Streptomyces ficellus: one gene and its partner. The protein of the gene in region 1 interacts with the protein of each later gene in a pairwise test. Links are inferred from orthologs where the notes say so. Each region holds a gene or a part of one and is shown in the gene's direction. Other genes may lie near its edges.

Region 1 (3,138 bases):
CCGCAAGAACGACGCCGTCACCATCCGGTACTTCAAGGAGTCCGAGGCGATGGTGGGCGCCCTGCGGAAGAAGGAGATCGACGCCACCTACCGCGGTCTGACCGCGGAGGAGGTCGTCCAGCTCCAGGAGAAGAAGCCCGAGAACGAGGGGCTCCAGCTGGTCGAGTCGACCGGCGCCGACATCCGCTACCTGGTGTTCAACGCCCAGGCGCCGGGCGTGAGCAAGCTCGCCGTCCGCCAGGCGATCGCCCAGGTCGTCGACCGGGACGCGCTGGTCGCCAAGGTCTACCAGGGCACCGCCGAGCCCCTGTACTCGATGGTCCCCAAGGGCATCGCCGGGCACACGACCGCCTTCTACGACCGGTACGGCGACCCGGACGTCGACAAGGCCGAGAAGCTGCTGGACGAGGCCGGTGTCGACGGGCCGGTGGCACTGACCCTCTGGTACACCACGGACCGCTACGGCTCCGGCACCGCGGCCGAGTTCGCGGAGCTCAAGCGGCAGCTCGAAGCGTCGAAACTGTTCCGCGTCACGCTCCAGGGCAAGCCGTGGAACGAGTTCCAGGCGGGCTACCAGAAGGGCGAGTACCCGGCCTTCGGGCGAGGCTGGTTCCCGGACTTCCCGGACCCGGACAACTTCATCGCCCCGTTCGTCGGCAAGGAGAACGTGCTGTCCACGCCGTACGTCCGGCCGGAGATCACCGACCAGTTGCTGCCCAAGTCCCGCAAGGTCAGCGACCGGGGAGCGGTCACGGAGGAGTTCGAGAAGGCGCAGGAGATCCTCGTGGACGACGTCCGGCTGCTGCCCCTGTGGCAGGGCAAGCTCTACATCGCCGCGAGCGAGGAGATCGCCGGCGGCGAGCGTGCGCTGGACCCGCAGACGGTCATGCAGATGTGGGAGCTGCAGCGCAAGACCAGCTGGTAGCGGCGGGGCGGGCGTTGGGGCCCGGTCGGTTCGGGCTCCAGCCTGGTCGGTGTGGCCAGCGGGTGGAAACCGGCCGGTGGGGCCGGTTGTCAGTGGTCACCGGTAAGTTCTGTGAGCAGACAAGGCGATCACCCCACCGGAGGTTGTTCACGTGACCGACACCGACATGCTGCCCGAGTCCTGGCGCGGCGTCCTCGGCGACGAGCTGCAGAAGCCGTACTTCCAGCAGCTCACCGAGTTCGTCGAGGAGGAGCGGGCCAAGGGGCCGGTCTACCCCCCGCGCGAAGAGGTGTTCGCCGCGCTCGACGCCACCCCGTACGACAAGGTCAAGGTCCTCGTCCTCGGCCAGGACCCGTACCACGGGGAGGGGCAGGGACACGGCCTGTGCTTCTCCGTGCGGCCCGGTGTGAAGACGCCGCCGTCGCTGCGCAACATCTACAAGGAGATGCAGGAGGAGCTGGGGCACCCGGTGCCGGACAACGGCTACCTGATGCCGTGGGCCCAGCAGGGTGTCCTGCTCCTCAACGCGGTGCTGACCGTCCGGGCCGGTGAGCCGAACTCCCACAAGGGCAAGGGCTGGGAGAAGTTCACCGACGCTGTGATCCGCGCCGTCGACGCCCGGCCCGACCCGGTCGTCTTCGTGCTGTGGGGCAACTACGCACAGAAGAAGCTGCCGCTGATCGACGAGACGCGCCACGTGGTGGTCAAGGGCGCGCACCCCTCGCCGCTCTCCGCGAAGAAGTTCTTCGGCTCCCGTCCGTTCACCCAGATCGACAAGGCCGTCGCCGACCAGGGGCACGCCCCCATCGACTGGCGCGTCCCGAACCTCGGCTGACCGTCGCCCGCCGGCCCGCGCTCCGGGGCGCGGCGCCGCCCCGGACCGAGCCTGAGCGGGAAAGCCGTCCACTGCGGCTAGCGTCGGAGGACCGGCCCCCGGGCCCTGGCCGGCCCCGGGGCCCGGCCGGCCCGGGCCGGGTCGCCGACGGACGAGTGGAGGCCGCAGTGCGGGAGCAGCAGCAGGACGCGTCGGACGCGCCGGAGGACGCCGTCCTGACCAGGATCGGGCAGACGATGATGCTCCTCCACGGTGGAGACCGGGAAGAGGCGCGCAACCGCTTCGGCGAGCTGTGGGAGCAGCTCGGAGCGGACGGCGACCCGCTCCAGCGCTGCACGCTCGCGCACTGCATGGCCGACGCCCAGGACGACCCCTACGACGAGCTGGCCTGGGACCTCCGGGCGCTGACCGCCGCGGAGGAGGTGGACGGCCACGGGATGGCGCTGCGCGCCCTGTACCCCGCCCTCCACGTCAACCTCGCCGCCGACTACGTCAAGCTGCGGCGCCCCGACGCGGCGCGCACCCACCTCGACCGCGCCCGCGCCACGTCGGGCACCCTGACCGACGACGGCTACGGCAACGGCGTCCGCGCCGCCATCGCCCGCCTGACGGAGCGCCTCGCCGCGGAGTGACCGCGCGGTGCGCGCCTGCGGGGCGTCTGCCCGGGCAAACGGGTGACGCCGCAGGGCCCGCGCCGGGGCGGTGCCGCGCGGCGGGGGCGCGCCTGGCGGGGCGCTCCGGGTGTACGTGCCGGTGGCCCCGGCCAGGTTGCGCCCGGTTGACGGGTGTTGCGGGAACCGCAGCCCTCGGTGGGGCCCAGCGGTGGGCCCCGCGTGGGCCCGGCGGCGCCCTGGACGGCGCGTCGGGCCCGCTCCCGGCTGACGGGCGGGCCGACGGCCTTGCCGGCCGCAGGGGGCCTGGCGGTGCGCACGCGGCTGGGGGTAGCCCGGCGGGACCGGCACGACCGACAGCGTTGCCGCTGACCTGGGCCGGCGGGGCCGAACGCCCCGGATCCAGGGCGTGGTGTGGCCGCCCCGCTTGTCGTTCGCGCGGACGGTTGGCGAGCACGTCGAGCCGCCGTCGCCGGAGACGGCGGTCTGGCCGCGGTGGCCGCAGGACCGGCGCGCGGCTCCCGGCGCCGGGTGCAGGTCCCGGCTGTGGCCGAACGCCCCGACGCGCAGGGTGGCATGGCCGCCCCGCTTGTGCACCGCGCGGGCGCGGACGGTCGGCGAGCGCGTCGAGCCGCCGTCGCCGGAGACGGCGGTCTGCCCGCCGTCGCCGCAGGCCCCCGGCGCAGGTCCGGCGTATCCGCAGGTCCCCCGGCGCAGCTCCCGGCGGTGGCCACACTCCTCAGCGCAGCTCCCCGCGGTGGCCGCAG
Region 2 (3,201 bases), 1.4 Mb from region 1 along the record:
GAAGGCCGTCGAGGTCGACGCGACGGTGGCCCGCGAGGGCATGGAGTTCGGTGTCGTCTCGCGGGAGGTCGCCGTCGGCGGGCAGCTGCTGACGCTGCGCGGCCTCGGCGGTGAGTACGAGGAGATCTTCCTGCCGCTGTACGGCGCGCACCAGGCGCACAACGCGGCGGTGGCGCTCGCGGCGGTGGAGGCGTTCTTCGGCGTCGGCGCCCAGGAGGCGCGGACGCTGGACGTGGACCGCATCCGGCACGCGTTCGCCTCGGTGGTCTCGCCGGGCCGCCTGGAGGTGGTGCGGCGCAGCCCGACCGTGGTGCTGGACGCCGCGCACAACCCGGCGGGCGGGCGGGCCGCCGCCGAGGGCATCAGCGAGGCGTTCGGCTTCTCCCGGCTGGTGGGTGTCGTCGGCACGAGCGGCGACAAGGACGTCCGGGGCCTGCTGGAGGCGTTCGAGCCGATCTTCGCGGAGGTCGTCGTCACGCAGAACTCCAGCCATCGCGCGATGGACGTGGACGAGCTGGCCGCGATCGCCGTCGAGGTGTTCGGCGACGAGCGCGTGGTGGTCGAGCCGCGGCTGCCCGACGCGCTGGAGGCGGCCATCACCCTGGCGGAGGAAGAGGACGAGTTCGCCGGGGCGGGCGTCCTGGTGACGGGTTCGGTGATCACGGTCGGCGAGGCCCGGCTGCTGCTCGGGAAGGGCTGAGGTTTCTGATGCGTACGCTCTGCGCGTCCACGCTGATCGGCGAGTTCTTCGTGATCGGGTTCGCCGGTCTGGTGGCCATGAAGGACGACAGCCTGACGATGGGCACCGTGTGGACGGTGTGCGGTGTGCTCATGGCCCTGAGCGTGCTGCTGTGCGGCATGATCACCCGGCCGGGCGGGGTGCAGCTCGGCTGGGCGCTCCAGGTGGTGCTGATCCTGAGCGGTTTCGTCGTGCCGGTGATGTTCTTCCTGGGCGCGGTGTTCGCCGGGCTGTGGTGGGCGTCGGTCCACTTCGGCCGGAAGATCGACGTGGCCAAGGCGAAGTGGGCGGCCCAGGCGCAGTAGCCGCGCGCCCCGACCCGGGCGCGGTACCCGGGAACGTGCGCCCCGGTGGCCGGAAAGACCGGACCCCGTGCCGCGGCGCGGCGGCGCCCCTGTAGCCTCGGCTCACCGCACACGTATGCCTGCAAGGAGCCCTCACCCATGACCCAGCGCACGCTCGTCCTTCTCAAGCCCGACACGGTACGCCGCGGCCTGATCGGCGAGGTCATCGGTCGTATCGAGCGCAAGGCGGGCTGGGCCATCACCGCCCTCGAGCTGCGCCACCTGGACCAGGACACGCTGGAGCAGCACTACGGCGAGCACAAGGGCAAGCCGTTCTACGAGCCGCTGGTCGCGTTCATGTCGTCCGGGCCGGTCGTCGCACTGGTGGTCGAAGGCGAGCGGGTCATCGAGGGCGTACGCCAGCTGGCGGGGCCGACTGACCCGATCGCCGCAGCGCCCGGCTCCATCCGTGGTGATTTCGGCACCATCGTCCGGGAGAACCTGATCCACGCGTCGGACTCGGAGGAGTCCGCCATTCGGGAACTGAAGATTTTCTTCCCGGGCATTTCCTGACCCGCTGTCAGCCATACAGCGCTCATGACCTGGGGCGACCGATGGAATTTCGGTCGCCCTTCGGCATATGAACGCCACGACCGGGAACGCATCGCACCGACACATCGTCACCTATACAGAGGTGGGCCACCGCGCCGTGTCCGCGCAGGCGGGACTACGATGTGAATCTCCTCGCCACACACCCACCTCGCCGACCTGAGAAGCCGTCAACGCTCTAATTGGGAAGGCCCGACGCATCCTCATGGGAAACAAGGGGAACTCAATGTCGTTCATCGGCCGTGACATGGCTGTCGACCTCGGGACCGCCAACACGCTGGTGTACGTGAGGGGTCGCGGCATCGTCCTCAACGAGCCGTCCGTCGTCGCGATCAACACCAACACCGGCGGAATCCTGGCGGTCGGCGCAGAAGCGAAGAAGATGATCGGCCGGACTCCCGGCAACATCGTGGCCGTCCGGCCGCTGAAGGACGGCGTGATCGCCGACTTCGAGATCACCGAGCGCATGCTCCGCTACTTCATCCTCAAGATCCACAAGCGCCGTTACCTGGCCCGTCCGCGCGTCGTCGTCTGTGTGCCCTCCGGCATCACGGGTGTCGAGCGCCGTGCCGTCATCGAGGCGTCCACCCAGGCGGGCGCCCGCCAGGTGCACATCATCGAGGAGCCCATGGCCGCCGCCATCGGCTCCGGCCTCCCGGTCCACGAGGCCACCGGCAACATGGTCGTCGACATCGGTGGCGGCACCACCGAGGTCGCCGTCATCTCCCTCGGCGGAATCGTCACGGCGCAGTCCATCCGGGTGGCCGGTGACGAGCTGGACAACGCGATCATCCAGCACGTCAAGAAGGAGTACAGCCTCCTCCTGGGCGAGCGGACCGCCGAACAGATCAAGATCACCATCGGTTCGGCGTACGACCTGGACAGCGACGAGCACACCGAGATCCGCGGCCGGGACCTCGTCTCCGGGCTCCCCAAGACGGTCGTCATCTCGGCCGCCGAGGTCCGCAAGGCGATCGAGGAGCCGGTCAACGCCATCGTCGACGCCGTCAAGACGACCCTCGACAAGTGCCCGCCGGAGCTGTCCGGCGACGTCATGGACCGGGGCATCGTCCTCACCGGCGGCGGCGCCCTGCTGCGCGGCCTCGATGAGCGGCTGCGCCGGGAGACCGGCATGCCGATCCACATCGCCGAGGACCCGCTGGACTCGGTGGCGCTCGGCTCCGGCAAGTGCGTCGAGGAGTTCGAGGCGCTCCAGCAGGTGCTGGACGCCCAGCCGCGCAGATAGCGTGACCCACAGGTCAGCCGTACGGGTGCTGCCGGACCCGTACGGCTGATCGTTGATCCGGTTGCTCCGGTTGATATAACGGCACAACATTTCCTACGAGATTCCTACGAGGAAGGCACGGCCGCCCCACGTGAGGGACACACGAGAGAGCCGGCTGCTCCTGGTGCTGCTGGTCGCCATCGCGTTCGCGCTGATCACGGTGGACATCCGCGGCGGTGAGGAGTCACCCGTCGACGGCGCCCGACGGGCGGCCGCCACGGTCTTCGGCCCGGTCGAGGACAGCGTCGCGTCCGCCGTCAATCCGGTGGGCAACGCCATCGCGG

Evidence for each region.
Region 2: the proteins of ung (region 1) and ndk interact in binary tests that used the Escherichia coli proteins (3 or more experiments, as listed by UniProt). The link is inferred for Streptomyces ficellus from one-to-one orthologs.

Annotation. Positions count from the first base shown.
Region 1 is NZ_CP034279.1:6,300,242-6,303,379, forward strand. What follows is about bases 93-2,918. They hold ung (uracil-DNA glycosylase), read left to right. Parts: upstream 93-1,076; coding sequence 1,077-1,760; downstream 1,761-2,918. Other genes in these bases: EIZ62_RS28270 (ABC transporter substrate-binding protein), read left to right, coding at 93-925; EIZ62_RS28280 (hypothetical protein), read left to right, coding at 1,997-2,392. Outside these bases: more of EIZ62_RS28270, read left to right, coding at 1-92. UniProt on the Escherichia coli protein: Excises uracil residues from the DNA which can arise as a result of misincorporation of dUMP residues by DNA polymerase or due to deamination of cytosine.
Region 2 is NZ_CP034279.1:4,919,358-4,922,558, forward strand. What follows is about bases 1-2,889. They hold ndk (nucleoside-diphosphate kinase), read left to right. Parts: upstream 1-1,182; coding sequence 1,183-1,596; downstream 1,597-2,889. Other genes in these bases: folC (bifunctional tetrahydrofolate synthase/dihydrofolate synthase), read left to right, coding at 1-700; EIZ62_RS21995 (DUF4233 domain-containing protein), read left to right, coding at 709-1,044; EIZ62_RS22005 (rod shape-determining protein), read left to right, coding at 1,859-2,878. Outside these bases: rod shape-determining protein MreC, read left to right, coding at 3,009-3,201. UniProt on the Escherichia coli protein: Major role in the synthesis of nucleoside triphosphates other than ATP. The ATP gamma phosphate is transferred to the NDP beta phosphate via a ping-pong mechanism, using a phosphorylated active-site intermediate.